Regions from separate parts of the Nocardia sp. PE-7 genome, predicted to be linked through region 1. Evidence: riboswitches for the same ligand, from Rfam matches in the RefSeq annotation. Region 1 holds a riboswitch; the other holds the start of a gene.
What was found. A riboswitch is a leader RNA that binds a small molecule or an ion and turns the genes downstream of it on or off. The one in region 1 is predicted to bind thiamine pyrophosphate.

Region 1 (15,745 bases):
CGTGCGCGTTCACGTGGTCGATATCGGAAATCCGCAGCCCCGCTGTGTGAATCGCCTTGCGCATCGCGCGCGCCGCGCCGGCGCCCGCCGGGTCGGAGGCCACGATGTGGAAGGCGTCGGAGGTGATGCCCGCGCCGAGCACTCTGGCGTGGATCCGGGCACCACGCGCTGTCGCGTGCCGCTCGGATTCGAGCACGAGCAGCGCGCCCGCCTCACCGAAGACGAAACCGTCACGGTCGCGGTCGAACGGCCGGGAGGCGCGCTCGGGCTCGTCGTTGCGGGTGCTCATCGCCCGCATCATCGCGAAGCCCGCGATGGGAACGGGGTCGATGTGACCCTCGACGCCGCCGGTGACCACCACATCGGCCTCGCCGGTGCTGATCAGCCGCCACGCGTGCGCGATCGCCTCCGACCCCGACGAGCAGGCCGATACCGGTGCGAAAACCCCACCCTGCGCGCCGATTTCGAGTCCGACCGTGGCGGCGGGACCATTCGGCATCACCATCGGCACGGCCAGCGGAGAGACCTTGCGGTAGCCGCCCGCCCGCATCGCGTCGACGGCATCGATCAGCGCGTCCCCGCCGCCGAGGCCGGTACCGATGGCCACGGCCAACCGCTCACGGTCGACTTCCGGACTGCCCGCCGCCTGCCAGACCTGTCTGCCGAGGGTGAGGGCCATCCGTTCGACATAGGAGTGCCTGCGCTGCTCGATCCGCGTGAGCTCGGCATCGGGCGAGGTGACCAGTGGCCCGCCGATGCGCACCGGCAGCTCGTGTTCGGCGAGGAATTCCGTGGGTAGCGCACGGATTCCGCTCTCGCCACGCAGCAGCCGCGACCAGGTCTCGTCCATGGTGTCGGCCAGTGCTGTGGTCGCCGCGTACGCGGTCACCACCACGCCGTCCCGAGTTTCTGAAGCGATCGGTACAGTCATGATGTCATGAATACCTGTAGCACTCGCTACAGTCAACCCATGGCCCGTCCTCTCGACCACCGCAAACGCGCCGAATTGCTGGCCGGCGTCGTCACCTTCATCGCGTCGCGCGGGTTGGCCGAGCTGTCGCTGCGCCCGCTCGCCGCGGCGCTCGGAACCAGCTCGCGCATGCTGATCTACTACTTCGGCACCAAGGAGGAACTGCTGGTCCAGGCCTTGGCGACGCAGCGGCCGGATCTGGCCGCGGTCTTCGCCGACGTCACCGACCCCGGACAGCTGCGTGATCGACTCATCTCCTTCTGCGAACTGAACACCGCGGGTGCCGAGTCGGAGAGTGTGCGCGTGTTGTTGCAGGTGCTCGGAGCGGCGTGCGCGCCGGATTCGCCCTATCAGGGCTACGCGAACGACGCGATCGCCGCCTTTGTCGCAGAACTCGCCGCGGCGCTACGGCGAGCCGGCCTGGTGAGGGATCCGGAGGTAGTCGCCACGCTGCTCATCTCCGGGCTGCGCGGAATCATCCAGGACCATGTGATCACCGGTGACCGCGAGCGCACCCAGCGTGCCGCGCGTGCGCTCGTCGATCTGGCGCTACCCGCGCGCTGAAAGTTCGCTGCCGCGCTGCGCTGTCGGTGCTGGTAGCCCGGATCGCTCGGTAGGTTGAGTGGCGGATCGAGTGCCACGGATCCGAAAACCGGTCACGACCAGGAATCGGCGGTGAGGCGGCATGGTGGACGAGGGCACGCAGACCTACGGGTCGGTGCGTTGGCTGATGCTCGGGGTGTTGTGCGCCAGTCTGTTGCTGGTGGCGATGGATGCCACGATCCTCAATGTGGCGCTGCCGTCGCTGATCGACGACCTCCAGGTCGGCCCGCTGGAGCAGTTGTGGATCATCGACATCTACGGGCTCGTGCTCGGCGGGCTGCTCATCACCACCGGTGCGCTCGGTGATCGGGTGGGGCGAAAGCTGTTGTTCATCAGCGGTTTCGTGCTGTTCGGTATCGCCTCGGTGGTCGCCGCTACCGCGGGGAGCGCGGCGCAGTTGATCGGTGGGCGGGTGCTGCTCGGGATCGGCGGTGCGATGGTGATGCCGTCGACGCTGTCGCTGATCCGCAATATCTTCACCGATGTGCGCGAACGCACCATGGCCATCGGGATCTGGGCGGCGGTCGCGGGCGTCGGTGCGACGGTGGGGCCCATCGTCGGCGGGTTCCTCGTCGAGCATTTCGGGTGGTCGTCGGCATTCTGGCTCAATGTGCCGGTGGTCGTCGTGACGGTGGTGGTCGGGCTGTGGGTGTTGCCGGAATACCGCGCGCCACAGGCGGGCAGCCTGGACTGGTTCGCCGCGGCGCTGTCGGTGGCGGGCATCGTCTGCCTGGCGTGGGGCGTCAAGCATCTCGCGAAAGGTGAAGCGAGCACGGTCGACTGGACCATCCTGGTCGTCGGCATCGCCGCGCTGACCTGGTTCACCCGGCGTCAGCTCACCGCCACCGACCCGCTGCTCGACGTGCGCCTGTTCCGCAACGGCGCGTTCACCGCGGCGGCTGTCGCGACCCTGCTGGCCATGATGGCGATCGGCGCGGCCATGTTCCTGATCTCGCTGTGGCTGCAATACGTCCACGGCTACAGCCCCTCGCAGGCGGGAATCCGGATGTTGCCCGCCGCGCTCACGCTCCTCACCGCCTCCCTGCTCACGCCGATGCTGATGGAGAAATTCGGTGTCCGCGCGGTGCTCGGCTTCGGGCTCGGCGCGGTCGCGCTCGGCTTCCTGCTGCTGGCGATGAGTCCGGAACCCACCACCTATCCGGTGGTCGCGCTGGTCCTGGTGTCCTTCGGCCTCGGCGACGGGATGGCCGTGACCGCGGCGGCCGCGGTCCTCGTCGGCGCCGTTCCGGCGGACCGCGCCGGTCAGGCGGGCGCGGTGGAGGAGACCAACTACGAGGTCGGAGTCGGTTTCGGCGTCGCGCTGCTCGGCAGCCTGCACGCCAGGATCTTCAGTCAGCACATGACAGGCCTGCCCGTCCCCGCCGACAAGCAGGAGCAGGCGAGCGGTTCGATCGGCGGGGCGGCCGAGGTGGCCACCGAGCTGCCCGAACCCGCCCGCGACCAGCTCGCCCACGCGTCGAGCCACGCCTTCGACGTAGCGCTCACCACCACGTCCTATATCTCGGCCGCGGTCGTCGCGGTGGTGGCCGTCGGAACGGTCTGGCTGGTCCCGAAAGGCTTTCGCGTCACCGGCGACCATTGACGCTTCACCCTTGACGCAACCAGTAGGTTGCAATACTCTGAGTTGCAATCAGTCAGTTGCAATACATGAGGAGGCGTCATGGGATTCCCTGATCAGATAGTCCGGACCGTCGAGCTCGCGCATCCGCCCGCCAAGGTGTGGGCGGCGATCACCACCGCGGAAGGGCTGGGGAGCTGGTTCGGCAACACCGCCGAGATCGACCTGCGCCCCGGTGGCGACATGCGGATGACCTGGAAGGAAGGGTTCGCCGCGGACATGCGGGTGGAGCGGGTCGAGGAGCCCTCGGTGTTCGGCTACACCTGGCCGATCAACGGTCTGCCCGACGACGACCCGCGACGCACCTATGTCGAGTTCAGCCTCGAGCCCCACGGCGACGGAACCCGGCTGACTGTCACCGAGACCGGCTTCGCGCAGCTGCCCGACGAGGCGCACAAGGAAGCGTTCGAGGGCAATGTCGGCGGCTGGAAGAGCGAGCTGGGCGAGCTCGTCGAGTACCTCGATGCGGCCTGAGCTGGAGGCCACCGCCGAACGGGTCTTCGTCGCGCTGGCCGATCCGAGCAGGCGGTCGGTCTTGGCCGCACTCGCCGCGCACGGTCCGGCCACCGCGACCGACCTCGCCGATCGCCTGCCCATCACCCGGCAGGCGATCGCGAAACACCTTGTCCTGCTCGCGGACGCGGGCCTGGTGATCGCGGAACCGGGGGAGCGGCGTCGCGTGCGCTACCGCCTCGATTCCGCCCCGATGCAAGTGGCACAACAATTCCTGGCCGCCCTGTCCCGTGACTGGGACGGCCCCCTCGACGCGCTCCGCCGCCATCTCGACGGCTGAACCGGAAGGAAACGCAATGAGCGACAACGACTTCACCGCGACCATCACCGTCGACAAGACTCCCGACGAGGCCTTCGCGGCCATCAACAACGTGTGGGCCTGGTGGTCGGAGACCATCGAGGGCAGTACCGGCGCGGTCGGCGACAGCTACCTCTTCGAGGTCCCCGGCCTGCACCGCTGCACCATGACCACCACCGAATCGATCCCCGGCGAGCGCCTGGTCTGGCACGTCACCGACTCGCACCTGTCGTTCATCACCGACACCGCCGAGTGGGAAGACACCGACGTCGTCTTCGAGATCACCGAGAACGCGCACGGCACCGACATCCGTTTCACCCATGTGGGTTTGGTCCCCGCCGGAGAGTGCTTCGAGGTGTGCGCCAACGCCTGGGGCGCCTACATCACCAGCAGCCTGCGCGGCCTGCTCACCACCGGCGAAGGTGATCCGTTCCGGCGCACGAGCACCGGGGAGTCGGAGTTGCTCAAGCACGGCAACGCCGATTTGGTGAAGCCGCGTCCCTGATCAGCCCCGCGGCGCGATGAGCAGCGTCTGGGTGCTGCGCCCGATCGGCCCGGTCTCGTCGAACAGCGCGGATTCGGCGAGGCCGATGCCGTGCGGCTGCGGATGGGTCACCGCGTCGAGGCACACCCACTCGCCGACCGGCTGACGATGCAGGGTGACGATGAGGTCGGTATTGATGAACAGGTATTTCGCCCAGTCGAGGACCGAGCTGACCCCGTTGCCCGAATCGGCGGCGGCAAGTGCGCGTTCCAGCGGACTCGGGGTGGTGCCCGCGACAATCGGGTACTTCAACCTGATCCAGCAGACCGCAGGGCCCGGCGCGGCGAACGAGCCGGCGCTGAAACGGTATTCGATTCCGGTGTGGAAACCGATCTCCTGATCGGACGGAAACCGCTCCGGCTCGGCCGCCGTGGGCAGCGGCCTGGTCCCGGTCGGCAGGAACTCGGTGGGCAGATCGAGCGGCGTCTCGGCGAGCTTGAGCCGCCACGCGTTGGCCTGCATCACCGGCCCGCGCTCCGACGACAAGGTCGCCTCGATCAGCTCGACACTGCGCCCCGACCGCACCACCCTCGCCTGCGCGGTGAGCGGAGCCAGCGGCACCGGCCCGAGAATCTCGACGGCGACCCGTCCGACCTGGAATCCCGGCCGCGGCTCGCATCGCTCGATCACATGCCCGAGCAGAGCTGACGGCGGTCCGGCATGCTGCGCGTCCGGCGACCACGGCCCTCGGGTCAGCTCGGTCGAGAGGTACCGGTTCGGGTCCGCGGGGTCTTGGCGGTAGAAGGCATCGGCCACCCGGCCGACGTTACCCCGCGCGTCGATGCGGGGCAGCCGCGGTGCTCGGAGTGAGCGGTCGACGCCCGTCCGATCTGCGAGATCGGGCGGGCGTCGACGATGGTGGAGCGGTGGGTCAGGAGACGACCGGGAGGTACACCTTGCTGCCATGGTCGGCGAACTCGGCGGACTTCTCGGCCATGCCCGCCTCGATCGCGGCCACATCGGTGAGTCCCTGCTTCTCCGCGTACTCGCGCACGTCGGCGGAGATGCGCATCGAGCAGAACTTCGGACCGCACATCGAGCAGAAGTGGGCGGTCTTGGCGGGCTCGGCGGGCATCGTCTCGTCGTGGTACTCGCGGGCGGTGTCGGGATCGAGCGAGAGCGCGAACTGGTCGTGCCAGCGGAATTCGAAACGGGCCTTGGACAATTCGTTGTCGCGGTCCTGGGCGTGCGGGTGCCCCTTGGCCAGGTCGGCGGCGTGGGCGGCGATCTTGTAGGTGATCACGCCGACCTTGACGTCGTCGCGGTTGGGCAGGCCGAGGTGCTCCTTGGGTGTGACGTAGCAGAGCATCGCGGTGCCCGCCTGGGCGATGATCGCGGCGCCGATGGCCGAGGTGATGTGGTCGTAGGCGGGCGCGATATCGGTGGCCAGCGGGCCGAGGGTGTAGAACGGCGCCTCTTCGCAGAGCTCTTCCTCGAGCTTCACGTTCTCGACGATCTTGTGCATCGGCACGTGGCCGGGGCCTTCGATCATCACCTGCACGCCATAGGATTTCGCGATCTTGGTGAGCTCGCCGAGCGTGCGGAGTTCGGCGAACTGGGCCTCGTCGTTGGCGTCGGCGATGGAGCCGGGACGCAGGCCGTCTCCGAGGGAGAAGGTCACGTCGTACTTCGCCAGGATCTCGCACAGCTCACGGAAGTGCGTGTACAGGAAAGATTCCTGGTGATGCGCCAAACACCAAGCGGCCATGATGGATCCACCGCGCGAGACGATGCCGGTGACGCGCTTGGCGGTGAGCGGGATATAGCGCAGCAGCACGCCCGCGTGCACGGTCATGTAGTCCACGCCCTGCTCGCACTGCTCGATCACGGTGTCGCGGTACATCTCCCAGGTGAGCTTGGTGGGATCGCCGTTCACCTTCTCCAGCGCCTGATAGATCGGAACGGTGCCGATCGGGACCGGGGAGTTGCGCAGGATCCACTCGCGGGTCTCGTGGATGTTCTTGCCGGTGGACAGGTCCATGATGGTGTCGGCGCCCCAGCGCGCGGCCCACACCATCTTCTCGACCTCTTCGGCGATCGACGACGACACCGCCGAGTTGCCGATATTGGCATTGATCTTGACCAGGAACTTCTTGCCGATGATGGTCGGCTCCAGCTCCGGGTGGTTGTGGTTGGCCGGGATCACCGCGCGTCCGAGGGCGACCTCGTCACGCACCAGTTCGGGCGAGACACCCTCGCGGGCGGCGATGAACCGCATCTCGGGGGTGATGATGCCCTGGCGTGCCCAGGCGAGCTGGGTCGGCGGGCCGTCGACGGCGGGGGTGTCCCATTCGTCACGCAGTTTCGGCAGGCCCGCTTCGAGGTCGATCACCGCGTTGTCGTCGGTGTAGGGGCCTGAGGTGTCGAAGACATCGAAGCTGTCCCCGTTGGTGAGGTTGATGCGACGAACCGGGATGCGCAGGCCGTCTACCTCCTGGTAGTGCTTGACGCTGCCCTGGATCGGACCGGTGGTGACGGTGTCGACCGTTCTGTCAGAAGACGTGTTCGAGCCCACGGTAGTTCCTCCCTACGCCGGCATTACCCGGTCAGGTTCATACGGTCGACGGCCCTGAGCGCCCGATATGGGCTAGCCATCCTCTCAGCCCGCTGGTGCGAGCCCCCGTTGGTGTGAATTGCCCCGCCGACGTTACCCGCCGGGGATCGCGACCCGCCCGGGGACAGCCGGACGGGTCGCGCGCGAGGCTCGCTACACCGACGCCGAGTCGAGCTGTTTCGGCGCGTCGGGTGTGCTGTCCTCGGCCTCGTCGAGCCCGAACTTGTTGTGCAGCACCACGAGCGGCTTCGGCGCCCACCAGTTCCAGGTGCCCATCATCCGCATGAGCGCGGGGGCGAGCAGGCCGCGGATCACTGTCGCGTCGCTGATCACCGCGAGCGCGCAGCCGAGGCCGAACAGCTTCATCATCGACACACCCGAGGCGGCGACGCCGAGGAACACGATGCTCATCAGCAACGCGGCGGCGGTGAAAATTCGCCCGGTGCGGGCCACGCCCATCGCGACGGCCTCGGTATTGCCCTCGGTGGTCTTCGGCCCGGCCAGCCATTCCTCGCGAATCCGCGACAGCAGGAAGACCTCGTAGTCCATGGACGCGCCGAAGGCCAGGCTGAACATGAGGATGGGCATGGCCAGGTTGAGGGTGCCGGTGGCGGTGAAGCCGAGCAGCCCCGACAGGTGGCCTTCCTGGAAGATCCACACCATCGCGCCGAAGGTCGCCGCCAGCGACAGGATGTTGAGGATCAGCGCCTTCACCGGCAGCACCACGCTCCCGGTGAACAGGAACAGCAGCACCAGCGTGGTGAGCGCGATCAGCGCGCCCGCCAGCGGCAGTTTGCCGGTGATTGCGTCGACCGAGTCCTGGTTCAGCGCGGCCGGGCCGGTGATCAGGGCTTTCGACGGGGCGGGCACGGTGCGCAAGGTGTCGAGCTGGGCGCCGCCCGCGTCGGAGTAGGGGTCGAGTGTGGTGGCCACCGACAGGTAGGCGCCGTGCTGGGCGTCGGTCATCTCCGGCACGCCCGCCGCCACCCGCAGCCCGTTGCGATACACCGCCGCGCTGCTGAGAACGGCCGGTACGTCGGGCACCTTGGACAGGTCGCGGGCGTAGGTCTCGAGTTCCGCTGTACTGCCACGGAATTCGGGCAGCACGATGGTCGCACTCGACGCGAGGTCGGCGTCGAATTCGGTGCGAAGGATGTCGCCCACTTCGCGACTGGCGACATCGGTGGGCAGCGACCGGTCGTCGGGATAGCCGAACTGGACACCGAGGAACGGCGAGCCGAGCAGCAGCAGGAACGCGGTGGTGGCCAGCGCGATCGACAGCGGCCGTTTCATCACGCCGGTGACCAGGCCGTACCAGAACGTCTGACGCGGCGCCTTCTCCGTGCCCGGAGCCAGCCGGAACAGTCGGCGCATCGGCGCGCGCAGGTCGCCCGCGTCGATGCGATCGCCGACCAGGATGAGCAGGGCGGGCAGCACGATCACCGCGGCGGCCGCCGCCGCGGCGACCACGGCGATGCCCGCGTAGGCGAAGGACTTGAAGAAGTACTGCGGGAACACCAGCAGTGCCGACAGCGACAGCGCGACGACCAGCGCCGAGTACACGACCGTGCGACCGGCGGTCTGGATCGCGCGGGTCACCGCCGCGATCGGGGTAGCGCCTCCGGTCAGTTCCTCGCGATAGCGGCTGACGATGAACAGGCTGTAGTCGATCGCCAACGCCAGTCCGAGCGCGGTGGTCATGTTCAGCGCGAAGATCGACACGTCGGTGAGGGCGGTCAGCACGCGCAGAATGCCCAGCGAGGCGGCGATGGCGAACAGCCCGATCGCCACCGGCAACGCGGCGGCCATGAGGCTGCCGAACACCAATGCCAGCAGCAGACCGGTGATCGGGATCGCGATCGCCTCGGCGATGATCAGATCCTTGCTGATCTGGGTGTTGATGTCGGCGAAGGTGGCGGCGAGCCCGCCCGCCTTGATCGTCACCGGACCGCTTTCGACCTGCAGTTCTTCGGTCAGCTTCGCCGCCCGAACGGGCAGTTCGGCGTCGTCGCCCTCGATGCTCGCCAGGATCAGCGCATGGTTGTGATCCTTGCTGAGCATGGCCTGTTTGAGATCGGGCCGCGCGGTCCAGTACGACTGCACCCCGCTCACCTCGGGATGCGCGCGCAGGACGGCGATCGCCCGGTCGGCGGCCTCGCGCGCGGCGGCGGAGTTCGCGACATCGTCGGTGGAGACATCGAGGACGTAGTTGGGCTCGCTACCGGGGAAGTGCTCGCTCAGGTATTGGCTGGCCTGCACGGAATCGAGATCGGCGGTGACGAACCCGCCCGATTTCATGTGCGAGTGCACCGTGGCGCCGATCGCGCCACACAACACCATCAGTAACACTGCGACCGCGACCACCAACCGTGGTCGGGCAACGGCGGTGCGGGCGATTCTCGTCAACATCGTCGGGTGCCCTCTGTTCGGAAACGTTCGAACCGTCACCGTAACCCTGATCGATTCCGCCCGATACCGCCTCGGGGTGGAGGTGTGTCAAGTATCATCTCCGCCCCAGGGTGGACGCGCGACAGATCCGCTGGGGCTAGCCGGAAGTGGGCAGGATTCGGCCACCGACCTCGCCGAGGCCGATCCGTCGTCTCTCGGTGCCCGGCGCGGTGGCGGTGATCGTCACCTGGTCACCGTCGGCCAGGAACGTGCGTGCCTGGCCGCCGACGGTGATGGATTCGGTGCCACCCCAGGATAATTCGATGAAAGACCCGCGTTGCGACGGCTCCGGTCCGGAAATCGTGCCGGAGGCGTAGAGGTCACCGGTGCGGATCGACGCGCCGTTGGCGGTGAGGTGGGCCAGCATCTGGGCGGGGGACCAGTACATGCGCGAATAGGGCGGGCGCGCTACGACTTCGCCGTTCCAGGCGACCGTGAGGTCGATATCGAGGCCGTAGTCGTCGGCGCCGCGCAGGTACGGCAGCGGCTCGGGATCCTGTGCCGGGAGCGGCACCCGTGCCCGCGTCAGCGCGGAAAGAGGCGTGATCCACGCCGACATCGACGTGCTGAACGACTTGCCGAGGAACGGCCCGAGCGGCTGGTACTCCCAGGCCTGGATATCGCGGGCCGACCAGTCGTTGACCAGGGCGACGCCGAAGACGTGCTCGGTGAACTCGTCGACGGTGACCGGTACGCCGAGCGTGGAGCCGGTACCGACGACGAAGCCTAATTCGGCCTCGATGTCCAGGCGCTCGGACGGTCCGAAATCAGGTGTGCCGGACGCTGCGCGGCGCTGTCCTCGCGGCCTGATGACCGGCGTCTCCGAGACGACGACGGTGCCCGCCCGGCCGTGGTAGCCCACCGGTAGGTGGCGCCAGTTCGGTAGCAGCGGTTCACTATCCGGACGGAAGAGTTTGCCGAGGTTGGTGGCGTGGTCGATGCTGGCGTAGAAGTCGACGTAATCGCCGATCCGCACCGGCAACGCCATCCGCACCGAGGACACGGGGTGTACCGCATCGACCGGCAGCGCGGTGTCGGCGAGTTCGCGCAGCCTGTCGCGGACTTCGCGCCATCGGTGACGACCCTGTGCGAGAAAGGCATTCATGTCCGGACGGGCGAACACCGAATCGTCCAGCAGTGCGGCCAGATCGAGCACAGCATCGCCCAATCGGGCCCCGACCCGGAATTCGCCGCCGGGCGGTGCGAAAACGCCGTAGGGCATGTTCTCCGCCCCGAACAGGGAATCGTCGGGGACCTCCACGCGCAGCGGACTCATCCGAGCCCCGGCCCACGACCCGACCAGGTCCACGCGTACGCCGGATCTTCGCAGGCCAGCGCGCCCTCGCCGAGTTGCAGCGGCCGGAACGTGTCCACCATCACCGCCAGTTCGTCGAAGAACTCCGCCCCGATACTGCGTTCGTACGCGCCGGGTTGTGGGCCGTGGGCGTAACCGCCCGGATGCACCGACACCGAACCCTGGGTGATGCCGGAACCTTTGCGTGCCTCGTAGTTTCCGCCGCAATAGAACATGATCTCGTCGGAATCCACATTCGAGTGGTAGTACGGCACCGGAATCGACAGTGGGTGATAGTCGACCTTGCGCGGTACGAAATTGCAGACGACGAAATTGGTGGCCTCGAAGGCCTGATGTACCGGCGGCGGCTGATGGACGCGGCCGGTCAGCGGTTCGAAATCGGCGATATTGAAGGTGTACGGATACAGACAGCCGTCCCAGCCGACGACATCGAACGGATGCCTCGCGTAGGTCATCCTGGTGCCGATCACCTCGTTGCCCGCACGATGTTTGACCAGTACCTCGACGTCGGTGTCGCCGACGAGCAGCAATTCGAGTGGTCCGTGCAGGTCCCGCTCGCAATACGGCGCATTCTCCAGCAGCTGACCGAATTTCGAGAGATAGCGTTTGGGCGGGGTGATGTGGCTCGACGCCTCGATCACGTACGCGCGCAACGGTTCCTCGCCCATCGGCAGCCAGCGATGGGTGGTCGACCGCGGCATGAGTACCTGATCGCCCTGGTGTACCGGCAGGATGCCGAACACGCTCTCCACCACGGCCGCACCGGATTCCACGTACACCAGCTCGTCGCCGATCGCATTGCGGTACAGCGGTGACGCGCCCTTGGCGACCACGTACGAGATCCGCACATCGGCATTGGCCAGTAGCAACCTGCGTCCGGTCACCGGGTCGACCGTCGTGGCCGTATCGCCGGGGAACAGCAGAGGTAGCCGCAGATGGCGGTGGTGCAGTGGGTGATTCGGCGTCAATGTCTGGTCGGGCAGTTCCCAGACGGTCGCGTCGACGATGGCGGGCGGTAGACCACGGTGATACAGCAGCGAGGAGTCCCCGGAGAACCCCTCCTCGCCCATCAGCTCTTCGTAGTAGAGGTTGCCGCGCTCATCCCGATGCTGCGTGTGCCGCTTCGGCGGCACCGTTCCGACCCGGCGATAGAACGACATAGAGCCCACCTCCCGCTACGTTGCAGGCTGAAACTTCTCCCTCCAACGTAACCGAGAACGCTCGGCAGGTCCGTCAGAATTCGGCGATCACCGGCGCGTGGTCGCTGGCGCCCTTTCCCTTGCGTTCCTCGCGGTCCACCGAGGCGTCCTTGATCCGGTCGGCGAGGGCGGGGGAGGCGAGGATGAAATCGATGCGCATGCCCTCCTTGCGGGGGAAACGCAGCTGGGTGTAGTCCCAATAGGTGTAGACGCCGGGGCCGGGGGCGAACGGGCGCATCACGTCGCGGAAGCCGATATCGAGCATGGCCTGGAACGCCTCGCGCTCGGGGGCGGAGGTGTGGGTCTTGCCGACGAACAGCTCCGGCGCCCAGACATCGTCGTCGGTGGGGGCGATATTCCAGTCGCCGACCAGCGCGATCTCGGCCTGTGGGTTCTCGGCCAGCCAGCCCGCCGCCTTCGCGCGCAGGGTCGAGAGCCAGTTCAGCTTGTAGGTGTAGTGCGGGTCGGCGAGCGTGCGGCCGTTGGGCACGTAGAGACTCCACACCCGCACCCCGCCGCAGGTCGCGCCGAGCGCGCGCGCCTCGACCACCGGCGATTCGATCAGCGAATCGCCGGCGTCCTTGTCGAAGCCGGGCTGATCGGGGAAGGCGAGCTCGACATCGGTGAGCCCGACCCGTGACACGATCGCGACCCCGTTCCACTGATTGAGCCCCACGTGCGCCACCTCGTACCCGGCGGCCTCGAACTGCTCGAAGGGGAACTGATCGTCACGGCACTTGGTCTCCTGCAACGCCAGCACGTCGATGTCGTGGCGGTCCAGGAAGGCGATCGCCCGATCGACGCGGGAGCGGATCGAGTTGACGTTCCAAGTGGCGAGACGCACGGAAGTGACGGTCCTTTCGAGACTAATGACTCTGGGGGGCGGCGTAGCGATAGGCGTGGTGTTCCAGGAAGCCGAGTTCGCGGTAGAGGGCGAGCGCGCCGGAGTTTCCGATCTCTACCTGGACGTAGGCGTGGCTCGCGCCCTGCTCGGCACCCCACCGGATCAGTTCGGCGCACAGCAGCGCGCCGAGTCCGTTGCGGCGGTGCGCTGACGCCACGGCCACGCAGGTGAGGCCCACCCAGCGCCGGCCGTCGGGGGCGGTGGTCACCGCGCCGCGGCCGATGGCCAGGGGCTCGGGCAGGCCGAGTGAGGCGAAGCCGAGGGTGCCGTCGAGGACCGAGGTGAGCACGGCCCGGTCCGGTTCGCGCACGGCGGGGTCGAGGGGGATCTCGCCGCGGTAGCGGTGTGTCCGCAGCCATCCTTCCTCGGGCTCGGTGCTGATCCGGACCATCGACGGGCCTTGTGGCAGGACGAAATTCGCGATGTCGAGCCCGAGGACCACGGTCTCGCTCCAGGTGTTCCAGGTCGGCGGGACAGGGGCGAGCCGGTCGGGCAGTTGCAGCAGCAGCGGCAACCCCTGACTCGTGTACCAGTCCGCGATCTTGTGCATGGTGTCGATCGACAACACCGCGGGCATACCCGACTCACCCAGCGGCACAGCCGAATTCGCGCGCCCGGTGTAGCCGTTACCCGCTCGCACCAGCCAACCGTCGATCCACAGGTGAGCGCTGCCCGGCCACGCCATGGCCGCCGCGGTCTCCAGCGACCGGATCTCCTTGGTTCGAATAGGCCGGGGCCCCAGTGCTTTCAACGCGACGACGCGATCGGCGGCCACCGACACCAGCTCACCCTCGGCGGTGCGCACCGCCGGCGGCTCCAGTGACACCAGTTCGCCGATCACATCGGTGAGCGGTTGGGGATAACCCGCGGGCAGCTGGTACCGCATCACCACCCGCCGCCCGAGCGGAATGTCAGTCGTCATGACCGAACGGATCCGGAACTGTTCCCGGGATCCAGCTCAAACCCGGTGTGCCCCAGCCATTTCGCTTGATCGCCTTCTTGGCGGCGCGGGCATTGCGGCCGATCAGCACGTCGACGTAGAGGAAACCGTCGAGATGACCCACCTCGTGCTGCAGCATGCGCGCGAAGAAGCCGGTGCCCTCGAGTTCGACGGGCTCGCCGTTCTCGTCGGTCCCGGTGACCTTCGCCCAGTCCGCGCGACCGGTCGGGAACTGCTCGCCGGGTACCGACAGGCAGCCTTCCTCGTCGTCATCGGGGTCGGGCATGGTCTCGGGGATCGCGGAGGTCTCGAGCACCGGGTTCACGACTGTGCCCTTGCGGCGAACGGGGTTGCCGGTCGCGTCGAAGTCGGGGCAGTCGTAGACGAACAGCCGCTTGCCGACGCCGACCTGATTCGCCGCGAGGCCGACACCCTTGGACTCCGCGAGAGTGTCGTACATATCCGCGATGAGCTCGGCCAGCTCCGCGGGGGTCTCCGTCACCTTCGCGGTGGGGTTGTGGAGAACGGGGTCACCGACGATCACGATCGGGAGAATTGCCATGCCCGCCATTATCGCCGCTCGGGTGGGCCGATGATCGGCGGACCCCTGTGGGCCGCGCCACCTCTACTGGCCTTCAGTCAACACGCCGTGACATGGGTCGAAGGATCGGGCGAACCCATGGTTGAATGACGACGGTATTCACCCATCTCGTGATACTCGGCGAGGGAGCAAGATGGACGGCGCAGCAGCTCGGGATGTCTCCGGGATCTCCGACGGCCCCACTGCGGGCGAACAGGATTCGGCGGCTGACGAGAGCTCCGGTCTGAGTCGCCGCGAACTCGACATCCTGGACTTCGAGCGCAAATGGTGGAAATACGCCGGCGCCAAGGAAGACGCGATCCGCGAACTGTTCGCCATGTCGGCCACCCGGTATTACCAGGTGCTCAACGCGATCGTCGACTCCGAGGCAGCGCTGGCGGCCGATCCGATGCTGGTCAAGCGGCTGCGCAGGCTGCGGGCGAGCAGGCAGAAGTCGCGTGCCGCGCGCAAACTCGGTTTCCAGGTCTGACATGCGGGCCACACACCCGCCGTTGCGGCTAGGGTTGGGCGGGTGAGCAACCCGAACCCCACTCCCGGCGGCCCGCCGTTGCGCGCGCTGGCGATGGTGTTGATCGCGCTGGCCATCGTCTTCGCCGGTCTGGGTGCGATGTCGCTGTCGAACTCCGATGCCCAGGCATCGGATACGGAGACCGAGACCACCACCTCCAGCGCGGTCGCGCAGGCGCCGGCCACCACCAAGCCCGCGCCGACCACCACCAGCGCGGCCGCCCCGACCACGACGACCTCCGCCGCCCCGACGACCACGACCGCGATCACGACTCCCGCGGCGGGTACGGCGGATCAGGCGGTGTCGGTGCGGGTGCTGAACAACAGCCTGGTCGCCGGCTTGGCGGCGCGCACCGCGAGCGAGCTGACCGCCGCGGGCTGGACCAATGTGAGCACCGGCAACTACAACGGCGCGAACCTCACCACCACCACCGTGTACTACGGCGGCGGCGCGGACGACAAGGCCGCGGCCACCGCGATCGCCGAGCAGGTCGGCGGGACGGTCGCGCCGAAGACGGGGGACACCGCACCCGGTGTCGTCGTCGTGCTGACCGGTCGCTGAACGAGGCGCGGCACGCGGTGCCGTAGGCCGTGTCGCCGCTGTGGCATCATCTTGAGCGGTATAGCCCCAGTCCGATAAGGAGTCTCCTGATGGCCACGTCGACAACACGTCGCCCGTCCTGGCGCATTGTGACCCCGGTGCTCGCGGT
Region 2 (15,745 bases), 2.8 Mb from region 1:
TCTCCGGATAGGGGACCTGAAAATGTATTTGGATCCCAGTGGACGCGGCTGGTCGCGCGGGCGACTGAGCGTGGCCGGTGTGGCGATGACGCTGAGCCTGTCCGGTGTCGTCGCCTTGCTCGGGCTGCGCTATGCGGGCCATTTCGAGGAAACCGTCGCGGTGACGGCACTGATGACCAGCACCGGCGACGGACTGCCCGCACGCGCTGACGTGCGCTTTCGCGGGCTACTCGTCGGCACGGTGTCGGCGGTCGAGATCGCCGAGAAGGGGCTGATCCAGCGGGTGAACCTGGACTTGGAACCTGCTGCTGCCGAGGCTATTCCGGCTTCGGTGACGGCCCGTGTCGTGCCGGCCAACATCTTCGGAGTCACCTCGGTCGAACTCGTGGACAACGGACCGGCCGCGACGCCCTTGCGGGCAGGTGTTGTCGTCGAGCAGGACACCAGCCGCGCGACAGTCGCCCTGCAGACCACGCTGACCACGCTGCGCGACGTCTTGAACCGCGTCCAGCCCGCCAAACTCGCCCGTGTGCTGGCCACCCTGGCCGAGGCGCTCGACGGTGATACCCGAATGCCCGGCTCCACGATCGAACGGCTCGACCAGTGGATCACCGAGGTCCGCGCGCTGCCCGGCATCGGCGATCTGCTCGGCGATCTCGGTGCGGCCACCGCGGCGGTGAATCAGTCGGCGCCCGAACTCACCGATGCCCTCGGCAAATCGGTACAGACGGCGCATACGATCACCGTTCGCCGTAACCAGGTGATCGCACTGCTCACCTCGGCAGGTACCGCCACCGATGCGACCCAGGCGCTGTTCGCCCGGAACCCCGACGCGGGCAAGGAACTCGTCGTCGGACTGGACGAGACGTTCGGCGCGCTCGCGGCGGATCCGTCGGCGTTGAGTGAGACCGTCACCGCACTCGGTGATTCCCTGAGTCGGCTGGCCACCGTGTTCAATTGGGGGCCCAGCAGGCAGATGCAATGGGATGTCACGGTCTCGTTCACTCCGTTCCGCCAGTACACCGCGGCCGACTGCCCGCGTTACGGCAGCCAGGCCGGACCACGGTGCGAGACCGGCAGCATCCCGGATTCCCCGGCGCCACAGTCGTATCCGGCACAGCTGATCCCGGGCTGGCTGTCCTCCGCGGGGCCTGCGCCGATTCCCACCATTCCGGCACTGCCTACCCTGCCGGATCTGCCCGCGCTGCCGAACATTCCCGGACTCTCGCTGCCCGGTCTGGTGATTCCCGGCATCACCGCCCCCGCGAGTTCTGCTGGACCGCCACCCGGCCATCGCGCCGGACCGGTCGCGCTGACCGGCCCCGCCGCGGTGGCCGCGTTCCTGGGCAGACGCCCGAACACCACGCAGCAGCTTCTGCTCGGCTCCGTGCTCACCGGCGCGACCGTGACGGTCGCCCCACCGTCCTCAGGAGGACACTGAGATGCGCACCCGCACTACCTATTTCGGGCTCGCTGTCTTCGTCGCGCTGTCCATGATCGCGACCTACACGATCTGGTCGACCTTGCAACGTTCGGTGCCGGGCGACACCCATCGCTACAGCGCCACCTTCACCGACGTGCTCGGCTTACGGACCGGCGACGACGTGCGTATCGCCGGAGTGCGAGTCGGCCGGGTCGACGCGATCGATCTGGTCGACCGCCGCCACGCCGAGGTGACCCTGTCGGTGCAGTCTCGCCAGCACCTGAGCACCACCACCACAGCGATGATCCGCTATCAGAATCTGATCGGTCAGCGCTACGTCGCGCTCGCCGCGGGCAAATCGGCGGGGGAACCGCTCCCCGCGGGCGGCTCGATTCCGCTCGAGCGCACCGAATCGTCGTTCGACGTCTCCGCCATGCTGTCGGGCTTCGAACCGCTGTTCAGCCTGCTGCAACCCGACGAGGTGAACTCGCTGTCGGAAACCCTGGTGCAGGCGCTGCAAGGTGACGGAGTGTCGTTGTCGGCCTTGATCACCCAGGCAGCCGCACTGGCCGCGACCTTCTCCGAACGCGACGAGATCCTCGGAGCGGTGATCACCAACCTCAGCGATGTGATCACCAGCCTGGCCAACCGCAGTGGTGAGCTGGAGACGCTGATCACCCAGTCCCGTGCGCTGGTCAGCGGGCTGTACGAACAGGGAGCGGTACTCGAGGCGTCGGTGACCGGGATCGCCGAGTCGACGACGAAACTCACCGATCTCATCACCAGGGTCGCCCCGGGTATGGCGCAGGCACAGCGACAGGCGAGCGAAGGCGTCGACCTGCTGCTGTCCAACGGTGCGCGGTTGGACCAGGCGGCGATCGAACTACCGCTGATCCTGGCCGGTCTGGCCCGGATCAGCGGAAACGGCACCTACGTCAATACCTATGTCTGCAGCCTGGACGTCTCGTTGTGGGGCGTGCTGTTCCCCCGCGGCGTGTTCTCCCAGGTCGGCGGCAACGAGCACTCGGAGGTCTGCCGATGATCACATTCCTGTTCTCCCTTGTTCGCACGACCCTGCTCGATGCGTTCCGCAACCGGTACTTCGCCCTCGGCATCGCGGCGGGGGTCGCGGTGATCGTGCTCGTCCTCGGATCCGGGATACTCTCGCGCGCCCATCTCGGTGAGGACACCGTCCACGCGGAATTCGCCCAGGCCGCGGGCCTGCGGACAGGCAACAGCGTCGACGTGGCCGGGATCGAAGTCGGCACGGTCACCTCCGTCCGGCTCGAGCGCGACCGTGTCCTGGTCACGATGAGTGTGCGGCCCGACCTCTCCATGGGTCACGACGCGAAAGCGGCGATCAAGATGTCGACCATTCTCGGCAAGATGCACGTCGAACTCGATCCGGGGGCCGAGGGAAACCTGCCCGGTTCCCGGATCCCGTTGTCGGCCACCACCGTTCCCTACAACCTGGCCAAAGTCGTGAACGATCCGAAATATCGCAATTCCTTCGAGCATCTCGAACGACTCGATCCGAACGCGTTGCGCGCCGGCCTGGACGCGGTGAGCACGCAACTGGGCGATTCACCGGCGCTCACCGCCCAGGCGCTCGACAGCGTCGGCGCGCTGGCCAAGGTGATCGCCTCCCGGCGCGACGAAGTGGACCAGCTGCTGGGCAGCATGGATCAGGTCTCCGGACTGATCGCCGACAACCAGAACAGCGTGCTGGTGTTGCTGACCAACGGTCAGGCGATCGGCGACTCGGTCGTCCGGCGTCGCGACCTGATCAGAGAGCTGCTCGACAACATCGCCGCCGCTTCGAAGATCCTGCAGGACATGGGCATCGACGACGGCGGCAGGCTCGGCCCGCTCATCCACAACCTGAACACCATGTCGCAGGGTCTGGAAAAGAATCGCGAACACCTCGACGCCCTGTATCAGGTGATGCCGGTGGCGGTTCGCCAATTCAACAACGCGTTCGCCCAGGGACCCTACGGCGACATCTACATGCCGTGGCTGTTCCCGGACAACTGGCTGTGCCTGGCCGACGCGGTAGAAGGGTGCAAATGATGCGCAGGTTGCTGCAATGCCTGGCACTGGTGATCGGCACCGGCGTCGGCGCGGGCTGTTCGTCGATCCCGGTGTCGCTTCGCCCCGATGCCATCCACCTCACCGCGGACTTCGAAGGCGCCGCCGGCTTGTTCGTCGGCAATGACGTGTCGGTCCTGGGAGTCCCGATCGGACGAGTCGACGCGATCGAGCCCAAGGGCGCCTTCGTCGAGGTCGCGATGACCATCGAGCCGGGCGTGGAGCTGCCCGCGGACGCCATGGCCGCGCTGGTCTCCCCCCAGCTCATCACCAACCGGCACGTCGAGTTGACTCCCGCCTATACCGGCGAAGGGGCCACACTCACCGACGGCGCGCATATACCGTTGGCGCACACCAGGACTCCGGTGGAGCTCGACCGCATCCTGCGCAACTTCGAACAACTCGGCGAGGCGCTGAAGGGCGACAACGCGAACGGCCCGATGGCCAGCCGGGTGCTGTTCCCGATGCTCGACGGCAACGGTGACCGAATTCGCGAGACCCTCGACGCCCTCTCCACCACGTTCGAGGTGTCGCTGGCAAATCGCGATCAGATCTCGCGCACCATCGTCGAGCTCAACGAGCTCACTACGATGATCGCCGGAAACGATCAGACGGTCCGCGACTTCAGCGGGCGGCTCACCGAACTCGTCGCCCTGCTCGCCGAACAGGCGCCGGGCTTGGCGGCGGTACTCACCCAGGTCAACGACTTCATCGCCAACACCTCCACGGTGTTGGCCGAGAATCGCGCACCGCTCACCGACGCGGTGAGCCGCCTGGTCACCATTACCGGCCAGATGCGCGACAACGCACGCGGTCTCACCGAGATCGTCGATGTGACGCCGCTGATGGCCGACAACTTCGCCCGCGCGGTCAGCACCGACCAGCAGGCGCTGCGGCTCCATCTGCTCACCGATAAGACGTTGCTGGACAACGAGACTCTGTCACTGTTGTGTGCGCGGGTCGCTTTGCGCGCCGACGGCTGCCGGACGGGCAAACTCATGGACTTCGGTCCGGATTTCGGTCTGACCGCCGCACTCCTCGGACTGTCCGAATGAGCAGAGCCGCCCGCCTCACCGTCACCGCACTGGCCGCGCTCGGCGTGTGCTCGTGCACGGTCACCGTCGACAATGTCCCCCTGCCGCGCCCCGGTGTCGACGGGCCGTCCTATCGCTTACACGCGGTGTTCGACAACGCGCTCAATCTGCCCGAACGGGCCAGGGTCAAGATCGGCGGCACCGACATCGGGGTGGTCACCAAGATCGATACGACGAACTTCCTCGCCGATGTCGAGCTCGAGGTGCGCCGCGATGTCGCGCTACCGCGGGGCACCCGGACCGAATTGCGGCAGCCGACGCCGTTGGGCGACATCCACGTGGCCATCGTGCTGCCCGAGCATCGGCCGGGTACGCCGTTGCTCGCCGACGGTGATGTCATCGATCGCGAGCACACCTCGGCAGGCGCGTCGGTCGAAGAGCTGATGATGGCGATGTCGATGTTGCTCGACGGCGGTGCGATGAACCAGGTCGCCCGCATCACCTCGGAGCTGAACGCGATCGTCGGCGGTCGCGGGCCCCAGCTGTCGCACCTGCTCACCGAGCTCACCGCGACGCTGGGCGCGTTGAATCAGCGCACCGGGCAGATCGATTCGGTCTTGCACGGTCTGGACGGGCTCGCCTCCACCCTGCGCGCCCGCAAGGCCGAACTCGGTCAGGCGGCCGATACCTTCCCCGATCTGATCGCCGTGATCGCCGAGAACAACCGCGCCATCACCGATCTCACGACGAAGGTGTCCACGGTGACCGCCGCGCTCGGCGACTTCACCTCGACCACCGGTCCCGAATTCCTCAGCCTGTTCGACAGCGTGCGGGCACTGATGACCGGTTTCACTCGGATGGGGGACAACTTGGGCACCACGCTGGACCGGCTCAATGCGCTGGGCCCGGTGGCGCGGACGTCGATGCAGGGGTCGAGTCTTGCTGTCGCAGCACGGATTTCGTATCTGGACATCGGTGCGCTCACCGACGCCGAGGGCAGCAGGTTGCCCGACGGCACCGACGTCACCGCGTTCGTCGGCAGCCTCGCCCAGGTGCTGGCTAGGGTGCTCAGCCGGCTGCAGGGAGGCCACCGATGATCCCGCGCGTTGCTACCCTCGTCGTCCGGCTGGCACGCTGGGCCGAGCGCCACAAGACAGCTGGGGCCATGCTCGGCATGATCGGGATGCTCGTCATCGGATCCGGCTACATCGCCGTCGATGTCGTCGGCCTGCGGCCACTGCACACGACCTACACCGTGCGGGTCCAGCTCCACAGCTCCGGCGGCCTGCTCCCGCACAGCGATGTCACCGTCCGCGGGGTGCGGGTCGGCGCGGTACGCGCCGTCGCGCTCGACGGCGTCGGCATTCTCGCCGAAGCCGAGATCGACAGCACCACCACCATTCCCGTCGGAACACCCGTGGCGATCGGGCGTCTCTCGGCAGCGGGCGAACAGTATCTCGACTTCCGGCCGACCACCGGCGCGGGACCCTACCTGGCAGATGGTGCGACCGTGGCTGCCGACCAGGTGAGCACACCGGTCACCATCGACTCGTTCCTGGACAACACCGGAGCCCTCATCGCCGGGATGAACCCGGACCGGCTCACGGTGATCGTCGACGAACTCGATCGGGCGCTGCTCGGCGGCCCTGACGTCCTGCGCACTGTGATCAGCGGTCTCAGCCAGGCGATGACCGGCCTCACCGGACTGCTCCCGCAGACCACCGAACTGATTCGCAATCTGCGGGTCATCGCCGACACCACCGCGCAGGCCCAGCCCGACCTCGCCACCCTGGTCCGCGGATCGAGCACGCTGTTCGACCAGATGAACGCCGCCGACAACGAAGTGCGCGAACTACTCGACGACGGTCCGGGCAGGCTGGCCACCCTCGGCGGTGTTCTCACCGAGACCAGCGACCCGCTGACGAGCCTGGTGACCAACTTCGTCGCCATCACCCGAGCGGCCCGATTGCGGACCCCGGCCATGACAGCACTGTTTCCCGCTTTGCGCGCCGGTGTGGTCGCCCTCGGAGTCCCGGCCCACGACAACGCCTTTCACACCATGGCGGACATCTGGCCGCGTCCCACCTGCGAGTACGAGACCATCCCGGTCTCCCCCGCCGGGGTCTCGGACGGCCGTGGTCGCCTCTACAACTACTGCGTCACCAGCCATCCCGAACTACAGGTCCGTGGCTCGGCCAACGCGCCGCGCCCGGCCGGGCCCGACAACGGATCGGGCCCGCCCCCCGGCGTCACCGGCGACGAGCTCTCCGTCCCCCTGCCCGCCAACTGACTCCTACCTCCGAAAGGACGTGTCCATGACCACCGACGACTCGAACTCCGAGACCACCGAGCCGATTGCGGAACCTCAGCGAATTACTCTGCGCAGCTTCGTAATCCCGGTGGCCGCGACGATCACGATCGCCGCCGTCGCCGCCGCTTCCTTCCTCGCCGTGGACAACCACCGCATCCGCGCCCGTGAACAGGCGCGCGACTCCGCACTCGCGGCGGCGTGCGCCTACGCCCCGACGCTGGCTCGCTACGACGCCAAGGACCTCGACACCTATTTCGCCGCCGTGCTCGCGGGCGCCACCGGCAGCTGGAAGACCGAATTCGACGCCACCAGCAAAGATCTGCGCGACGTGCTCACCCAGGGGCAGGTGGTCTCCACGGTCGGCAACGTCACCTGCGCCATCGAGTCCGCCGACGAGACGTCCGCGACGGCGGTGGCCGTCATCAATCAGACCATCACCAGCCTCGGCACCAAGGGCGAGCCCGCTCCCGGACAGCTCTCGGTGAGCATGTCGCTGCGCAAGGACCTCGACCGCTGGCTGGTCAGTGCAGTCAGCACACCGACGCTTTCGCGCTGATCGAGAGGATGCCCGGTGACCGACGACACCACTTCTCCCCGTACCGAATCGCTCCTGGCGGCCGCGTTGAGCGGGTCTACCGCGCGCCGATACCGACGGCGGAGCGCACGTCTGGCGACCGCGCTGGCCGGACGGCTACGACTGACTCTCGTCGCCGGGCTCGCCATGACCATCGCGGCAGTCACCTCGACCCTCGGTGGACTCTTTGCCCTGGCTGCCCTCGTCCGTGGGCTCGAACAGGTGCTGCCTACCTGGGCCGCCTACGCCGTGACTTCCGTCCTGCTCCTGACCTGCGCGGCGATCGGCCTTGCGATTTGCGTATGGCTATTCGCCCGCGCGGTGAGCGCCGTGCGGGCATAGCCCGCTACCAGAAATGTTCTGTCCGTGGATAAATCGGGCGCGCATTCGGCATTTCGTCGAATTTTCGACCGAAATCGCAGCGTGAACCGTAGCGGCCCGTGGTACGGACTGCTATCGTCTTACTTGAAAACTACACGCGAGTAGTAATTGAATGGATAGCTCGCGACCGACAGCAGAGAATATGGGGAGAACCGCATGGCAGCACTACGCGCATGGTTGTCGCTACCGGAGGTCGCGCCGGCCGAGGACTACGGATTCTTCGGACCCGATTCCGTCGCCTGGCGGGTATGGAGTTACCCGACCGGATTGACCATCGGATTCCAGCGAGCAGTCGTCATCGAGGAACTCGACCCCGCATTGATCGCGGCCGTGGACACCACCGGTGCGATCTACAGCCGCCCCCGCACTCGCTACGACCGCACGCTGCGCTATTTCGCCATGGTGATGTTCGCCGACAGTCGGTCCACGACCAGCGCGGCCGACATCCTGGTCAAGATCCATTCCAAGGCCGTGGGTATCGATCCGGTGACCGGGAAGTACTACGACGCGAACGACCCGCAGTCGCAGTTGTGGATTCACCTCACCGCGTGGCACTCCCTGCTGATCGCGTACGAGAAGTTCGGACCGGGGCGGCTCAGCGCCGACGACGAGTCCCGATACTGGCACGAATGCGCCCGGGCAGCCGAGCTCCAGACCTGCGATCCAGCCGATGTTCCCCGGACTCGCCACGGCGTGGCGCAGTACTTCGAGCGCATGCGTCCGCAGCTCATCGGCTCCGATATCGCGAAGAAGGCGATGAATCATCTCCTCGACGCCGAGGTGATGCTGCCGCCGATGCCGCTCGTGCTGCGACCGCTGTTCACCGTCGTCGCGGCATTCCTGCGACGCGGAACACTGGCCACGATGCCGCGCTGGATGCGGGAAATGGCCGGACTGCCGACCGGCCGCGTTCTCGATCTTCTCGTCGTGCCGTGGCTGAGCGCGGCGATGACAGTGGTCAGCTTCAATACTCGACTGCAATTGCTCCTGCTGCAGCTGATCTCGCCGACGACCGTGCCGGTGGCGGCGCCGGTGCTGCTCGAATTGACGCCGAACAATCCGGTGACGACGACACCCCGGCAGGCTCAGAAGAAATACGGATACGACATCCCGTCGCAAGCCCACCACGCACTGCGCGCGAAACAACGCGACCGTGTGTTGATGAATGGCCTCGCTCCCTCCGATGAGGGCCTCATCGAATCGCAACCGATCCTCGGCGACATCGCCTGACCACGGAATAGAGAACGACAATGGTGACAAAGGTTCTGGAACGCCGGCTCAGTATCCGTCAGATGGTGTACCTGACGATCGCAGGCGGCATTCCCTATATCGCGATCGGTGTGATCTGGTTGATCACCCACGACAGCCATCTGAGCGAATTGACGGGGCTCGACCGATTGCTCTCGGCGATCGGCGAGATAATCGCCTGGCCCGTGCTGATTATCGCCGATATCCAACTGCGGTAGTCGAACGGTGAATCCGCTCATCGTGTGTCGGTGAGCGGATTCACCGGCGTTTCTTGCCGTCACATTCAGTTGGACTGAGCATCGCTGTCCACATCACCGGAGAATTCTGCTCCCGGCCTGTCCGGCAAGGTTCGGATCATGGACCGGACAGTGGCGCGTAATCTTTCGGGCGGAAAGCGTTGCGGATCCGACAACACCATTCGTCCCAGTACTTCGGTGAACCCGAGCATCACGTGGGCGATCAATTCGACATCGACCTCATGCGGGCCGCCGCGCACGGCGAACCCCGCGGTCAGCAGATCGACGCACTGGTCGAGGAGCTTGTCACGGGCAGCGCCGAGCAGTTCGCGATAGTCGGTCGGCGCACCGTCGCTGTGCAACAGGATCAGACGCCAGCGGGTCGGGGCAGCCGCGACAGATTCGAGAAACGCCATCACTGCCGCGACGTACTCCCGGTCAGGGTCGGATTCTTGCAGGTCACGCGGCATAGCCGCGGAGACCTGACCCATCCCCCGCGCGTGTTCGCGGTGCAGCAGGTGCGCCATCAGCTCCGGCGCGGTGGGATACATCGCGTACAGCACCGGCTTGGCCACGCCGGCTTCCTTGGCAACCGCCTGCATGGTCAGATTCGCGAGTCCGGCATCACCGACGACACGGAGCGCGGCGTCGAGCAGCTGCGTTCTACGCTCATCCGGCGGAAGTCGGGGCCCGTTGCGACGCTTCGGGCGAGCGTTGGTCTGGATGCTCTCGGTACTCACACCTGCATTATCTCCCACGCCCGCAGCGGTCGTCGGCAATCCTCTGGAAAAGGTGTCCGATGAGCGCTGTCTCAATTAGTTCATTCGGCAGTCGAGATTTCACATCGCCGCCCGCACGTAATTCAATAGACGTGCAATCCCTGATTCGGTTCGACTGAGGACGAAAGCGGTGGGGCGCATCCCGTAATCCTGCCGGTACCCGCTGCGCGGTTGTCCCGCGCAGCGGTTCCGAACAGGATCACGGTCGGACCCTCACCGCACCTTCGTCAGAACTCAGTCCGCGACCACTTCGCTGCGGTCGCCACTCCACAGAGTGTGGAATTTGCCCTCCGCGTCGATGCGCTCGTAGGTATGCGCGCCGAAGAAGTCGCGCTGACCCTGGGTCAGTGCGGCCGGCAGGCGCTCCGCGCGCAGTGCGTCGTAGTAGGACAGCGAGGACGCGAACGCGGGGACCGGGATACCGAGCAGGGTGGCGGTGGAGACCACGCGCCGCCAGCTGTCGATGGCCGTCTCGATCGCCTCGCGGAAGTACGGTGCCAGGATCAGGCTCGGCAGGGCGGGGTCCTGCTCGTAGGCGTCCTTGATCCGGTTCAGGAAGCGGGCGCGGATGATGCAGCCGCCGCGCCAGATCGTGGCCAGGTCACCGGGGTGCAGATCCCAGTCGTATTCGGCGCTGCCCGCGGCGATCTGGTCGAAGCCCTGTGCGTAGGCGACGACCTTGGAGGCGTACAGCGCCTGCCGGATGTCCTCGGTGAACTGCTCGACATCGGTGGGCTTGTCGGCGAGAGTGCCCGACGCGAGCCCCACCGCGGCTTTGCGCTGGGCGCGCGAGCCCGACAGCGCCCTGGCGAACACCGCTTCCGCGATGCCGGTCACCGGAACACCGAGATCGAGGGCGGACTTGACCGTCCAGCGGCCGGTGCCCTTCTGCTCGGCGGCGTCGACGATGACGTCGACGAGCGGCTTGCCGGTCTTCGCGTCGGTCTGGGCGAGCACCTCGGCGGTGATCTCGACCAGGTAGCTCTCCAGATCTCCGGAGTTCCACTGCGTGAACACGTCCGCGATCTGCTTGGCGTCGAAACCGAGTGCGTCGCGGAACAGGTGGTAGGCCTCGCCGATCAACTGCATGTCGGCGTATTCGATGCCGTTGTGCACCATCTTGACGAAATGCCCGGAACCGTCGGGGCCGATGTGGGTGCAGCACGGGGTGCCGTCGACCTGCGCGGCGATCGACTCCAGCAGCGGGCCGAGCGACTCGTAGGACTCCTTCGGTCCGCCCGGCATGATCGCGGGACCGTTGAGCGCGCCCTCCTCACCGCCCGAGATGCCCGCCCCGACGAAGTTGAGGCCGCGCTCGCGCAGGGCGGCCTCACGGCGAATCGTATCGGTGTAGAGGGCGTTGCCGCCGTCGATGATGATGTCGCCCGGCTCCATCGCGTCGGCGAGTTCGGCGATGACGGTGTCGGTCGCCTCGCCCGCCTTGACCATGATCAGCACTCGCCGCGGCTTCTCCAGCGCCGCGACGAACTCCTCGACGGTCTCGGTACGGACGAAATCTCCGTCACCGCCGTGCTCGGCGAGCAGCGCGTCGGTTTTGGCGACGGAACGGTTGTGCAGCGCGACGGTGTAGCCGTGCTTGGCGAAGTTACGGGCGATATTGCTGCCCATCACGGCCAGGCCGGTCACACCGATGTGTGCACGCGCGGTAGAGGACGACATTGAGATCAGCTCTCTTCGTTCGGCGGGATCGATGGAGGCAAAAGACGGACTCCTTGGCAGGCAAGTTACTGGGTGCCGGTCCGCCGCCGAACACCTACCACCGTGACCGGGGCTACACGCGGAACCGGGCCAAGCCCGCATGTCGGCGGGCGCTGCTAGTGTCGGTCGAGTTCTGACACGGGGTGTCTCGCGACCGCGAGGCTGAGAACAGACCCGCCGAACCTGTTCAGGTAATGCTGACGAAGGGATGTCACGGTGTTGCACGCCCACACCACGAAGACAGACTTGTTCACCGATCACCTCTGGGACCGGACCGAAGTCCTGCGCAGTGCGATCGACGACTTGGAGTTCCTGCGGCACCTCGGCGAGGGCACCCTGCCGCTCGCGGTGTTCCGCACCTACATCGAACAGGATTCGCTGTATCTCGCCGGGTACTCGAAGGCGCTGGCGATGCTCGCCGCGAAGTCTCCTGACCCGCAGACCGCGGCCTTCTGGGCGACCTCGTCCGCGAACGCGGCCGCTGTCGAGTCAGCCATGCACGACCAGATGCTCACCGGTGGCGCGCTGCCTCCGCGACAGGGCGAGCCGGAGCATTCGCAGACCTGCCTGGCCTATGTCTCCTTCCTGATCGCCGCCGCCGCGACCGAGTCCTACGCCGTCGCCGCCGCGGCCGCGCTGCCGTGTTTCTGGATCTATGCCGACGTGGGTCGCGACCTGGCCGAGAGCGCCGCGAAGGTGATCGCCGCCGATTCCGCCCACCCCTACGCCCAGTGGGTCACCACCTACGGCGCAGCGGAGTTCCAGGAGTCCGCGGCCACGGCCCGATCGCTGGTCGACGCCGCGGCCGAGTCGGCGAGCGAGCGTGAGCGGGCGGCGATGGAGAAGGCATTCGTCCTCGCCGTGCGCTACGAGTTGATGTTCTGGGACACCGCCCTGCATCCGCAGCCCTGGCCTGCCGCATGAGCGGGCGTCTTCGCCGCGGGCTCGCGGTCATGGCAACCATCGTCGCGACCCTGTCGCTGCTCACCGCCTGTGGTTCGGGCGGCGGCTCCGATCAGACCATCCGGTTCGCGCTGGACTGGACACCCAATACCAACCACGTCGGGCTCTACGTCGCGTTGCAGCGCGGCTATTTCGCCGACGCCGGTCTGGATGTGCAGGTCCTGCCGTACAACAACACCTCGGTCGACACCATGGTCGATGCCGGAAACGCGGAATTCGGGATCAGTACCCACAATTCGTCGACCTTCGCCCGCGCCTCCGGTGCGCAGGTCAAGTCGGTGCTCGCCCCGCTGCAGCACTGGGCCACGGGCATCGGCGTGCGCGCCGACCGCGCCGATCTCGCCAGACCGAAGGACCTCGACGGCAAGACCTACGCCGGTTTCGGCGACCCGGGCGAGCGGGAGGCGCTGCAGCAGGTGATCCGCAACGACGGCGGCACCGGCGATTTCACCTCGGTGGTGCTGGGTTCGTCGGCCTATGAAGCGGTCTACTCCGGCAAGGCGGACTTCACCGTCTCCTATCTGGCGTGGGAAGGGATCGAGGCCGAACACCACGGCACCCCGATGCGGTACTTCCGGTACACCGATTTCGGTTTCCCGGACTCGTACGCGATCGTGATCGATGCCAACGAGGGCTGGCTGGCCGAGAACCCCGAGCGCGCCGCGAAATTCGTGCAGGCGCTGCAACGCGGATACCAGTTCGCCGCGGACAATCCGGACGCGGCGGCCCAGGATCTCATCAATGCCAATCCGGGCGCGTTCAACGACGAGGCGCTGGTCTTCGAGAGCCAGCGCATGCTGGCCGCTCAGTTCATGAAGGACGCCGGTGGCAAGGTGGGCGCCCAGACGGTGCAGCAGTGGTCGGCGAACTCCGGCTTCCTGTACCGGGGTGGTCTGCTGACCGGCCCGGATGGAAAGCCGCTGACCACCGAGCCCGACTGGTCGACCTACTTCACCAATGAGTACCTCGCCAACCCGTGAGCTGTCCGTAGCCGCGTCGCCGCTGGTCTCCACCGGCGACGACGGCGGGACGGCTCGGTGGGCGGGGATCCGATGGGCGGTGCCGTCGGTGGTCACGGTGGCGGTGCTCGTCGCGATCTGGCAGGTCTACGTCACGAGCAGCGGTGTCCGTCCACAGGTGCTGCCGTCACCGCTGCGGGTCGTCCAGCAGGGGTGGGCGCACCGGGACGAGATCATCTCGCATGCGGCCGCCACCTTGCAGGTGACGCTGGCCGGGTTCGCGGTATCGCTGACGCTGGCGTGGGTGCTGGCGGTGATCGTGGACTTCTCGCCCTGGCTGCGGCGTGCGTTGGTGCCGCTGTTCGTCGCGTCGCAGACGGTGCCGATCGTCGCGATCGCGCCGTTGATGATCATCTGGTTCGGATTCGGTCTCCTACCGAAGGTCCTGGTGGTCGCGCTGGCGACGTTCTTCCCGATGGCCATCGGCCTGATCGAGGGCTTCGCCGCGGCCGACCGTGACGCGGGCGCGCTGCTGCGGAGTATGGGGGCCTCTCGGCTGCAGGTGTTCCGTTATGTGCGACTGCCGTCCGCGCTGCCGCGGTTCTTCACGGCGCTGCGGATCGGCATCACCTACGCGGTCGTCGGCGCGGTGTTCGCCGAGTATGTCGGTGCGAGCGTCGGCCTCGGCATCTACATGAGCCTGCAGAAGAATTCGTTCCGCACCGACCTGGTCTTGGCGGCGGTGCTGGTCACGGCGCTGCTGAGTATCACGCTGTATCTGTCGACGTTCGCGATCGAACGCCTCGTCGCGCCGTGGGCGCGCGCGCAGAACAGGAGCCGACGTGACTGACGCCGGGGACGACCGCATCGTCGTCGACCACCTCACCAAGTCGTTTCCGCAGTCCGGGCGGCGCAGCCCGGACCTCGCGGTGCTCGGCGGGGTTTCGTTCACCGTCCGATCGGGCGAATTCGTCACCGTCATCGGGCCGAGTGGTTGCGGCAAGAGCACCGTGTTCAACATGCTGGCCGGACTCGAGTCCCCCGACTCCGGCAGTGTCGGCTTTCGCGCGGCCGACGGCGAGGACACCGCCGCGCACTGCGCCTACATGCCGCAGAAAGACCTGCTGTTCCCCTGGCGAACCGTCCTTGACAACACCATCCTCGGCTTGCGGGTGCAGGGTGTTCCGAAGACGGAGGCCCGGCGCCGCGCCCGTGAGCTGTTCCCGGTCTTCGGCCTGGCCGGTTTCGAGGACGCCCGTCCGTCGCAACTGTCGGGCGGGATGCGACAGCGCGCCGCACTGCTGCGCACCGTCGTCCAGGAGCGTGAACTGCTGTTGCTCGACGAGCCCTTCGGCGCGCTCGACTCACTGACTCGCACCGAGATGCAGTCGTGGTTGCAAGAGGTCTGGCAGCGCTACCGCTGGATGGTCCTGATGATCACCCACGATGTCCGGGAGGCGGTGTACCTGTCGGACCGGGTGATCGTCCTGTCGGCGCGCCCGGCCACCGTGCGCCACGAACTGCGCATCGACCTGCCGCGGCCGCGGGGGTTGTCCACGATCACCGCCCCGGAATTCGTCGCCCTGGAAGAGGAACTTCTCGCGATCCTGCACGAGGAGTCGCGTCGGGCGTTCACCGAGCAGCGGTAGCTCGCGCGAGGTCGACCTGTTGTGCCGAACAGCGATTGGCCACCGTTTCCCTGGGTAGGCGCACGGTATGGGGGCTCGTCGTACGCGTACCGCGCCGGGCGAAAACCACCGCCACCACCGTGACAGGAGACCAGCGCCGATGATCGATAGGCACAGTATTGCCGAACTGCCGACCACCGTGGTCCGTACCGCGTTCCAAACGGGGGCGCGGGTTCGGCACGCACGGGTGTTCCACCCACGCGGCATCCGCCTCGCGGGCCGGTTCCATGCCACCAGCGACTACGTGCGCTGGTTCGGCCCCGGCGACCGAGCGGTCATCGCCCGGGTATCGAAAGGCGTCGGCAGCCCCGGCGGGGTACCCGATGTGCTCGGGCTGGCCTT

Region 2: linked by a shared signal. The riboswitch ahead of QX204_RS17285 (TenA family protein) and the one ahead of thiC (phosphomethylpyrimidine synthase ThiC) in region 1 are both predicted to bind thiamine pyrophosphate.

Annotation. Positions count from the first base shown of each region.
Region 1 covers NZ_CP129614.1:6,458,725-6,474,469, reverse strand. Annotated here, with positions in the region: gene QX204_RS30310 (KasA/KasB family beta-ketoacyl-ACP synthase) at 1-931, opposite strand, end outside; gene QX204_RS30305 (TetR/AcrR family transcriptional regulator) at 971-1,534, shown strand; gene QX204_RS30300 (MFS transporter) at 1,656-3,176, shown strand; gene QX204_RS30295 (SRPBCC domain-containing protein) at 3,255-3,686, shown strand; gene QX204_RS30290 (ArsR/SmtB family transcription factor) at 3,676-4,005, shown strand; gene QX204_RS30285 (SRPBCC family protein) at 4,022-4,528, shown strand; gene QX204_RS30280 (thioesterase family protein) at 4,529-5,323, opposite strand; gene thiC (phosphomethylpyrimidine synthase ThiC) at 5,439-7,082, opposite strand; TPP riboswitch at 7,075-7,201, opposite strand; gene QX204_RS30270 (MMPL family transporter) at 7,275-9,530, opposite strand; gene fahA (fumarylacetoacetase) at 9,667-10,845, opposite strand; gene QX204_RS30260 (homogentisate 1,2-dioxygenase) at 10,842-12,044, opposite strand; gene QX204_RS30255 (exodeoxyribonuclease III) at 12,118-12,927, opposite strand; gene QX204_RS30250 (N-acetylglutamate synthase, CG3035 family) at 12,950-13,909, opposite strand; gene QX204_RS30245 (peptide deformylase) at 13,899-14,489, opposite strand; gene QX204_RS30240 (nucleoid-associated protein NapA) at 14,662-14,997, shown strand; gene QX204_RS30235 (LytR C-terminal domain-containing protein) at 15,040-15,597, shown strand; gene QX204_RS30230 (superoxide dismutase[Cu-Zn]) at 15,687-15,745, shown strand, end outside.
Region 2 covers NZ_CP129614.1:3,644,784-3,660,528, forward strand. Annotated here, with positions in the region: gene QX204_RS17220 (MlaE family ABC transporter permease) at 1-11, shown strand, start outside; gene QX204_RS17225 (MlaD family protein) at 23-1,441, shown strand; gene QX204_RS17230 (MlaD family protein) at 1,443-2,465, shown strand; gene QX204_RS17235 (MlaD family protein) at 2,462-3,493, shown strand; gene QX204_RS17240 (MCE family protein) at 3,490-4,566, shown strand; gene QX204_RS17245 (MCE family protein) at 4,563-5,642, shown strand; gene QX204_RS17250 (MCE family protein) at 5,639-6,835, shown strand; gene QX204_RS17255 (Rv1363c family protein) at 6,861-7,412, shown strand; gene QX204_RS17260 (hypothetical protein) at 7,428-7,772, shown strand; gene QX204_RS17265 (oxygenase MpaB family protein) at 7,968-9,041, shown strand; gene QX204_RS17270 (hypothetical protein) at 9,062-9,277, shown strand; gene QX204_RS17275 (TetR/AcrR family transcriptional regulator) at 9,343-10,035, opposite strand; gene gndA (NADP-dependent phosphogluconate dehydrogenase) at 10,309-11,754, opposite strand; TPP riboswitch at 11,923-12,019, shown strand; gene QX204_RS17285 (TenA family protein) at 12,010-12,717, shown strand; gene QX204_RS17290 (ABC transporter substrate-binding protein) at 12,714-13,736, shown strand; gene QX204_RS17295 (ABC transporter permease) at 13,714-14,565, shown strand; gene QX204_RS17300 (ABC transporter ATP-binding protein) at 14,558-15,364, shown strand; gene QX204_RS17305 (phosphodiesterase) at 15,504-15,745, shown strand, end outside.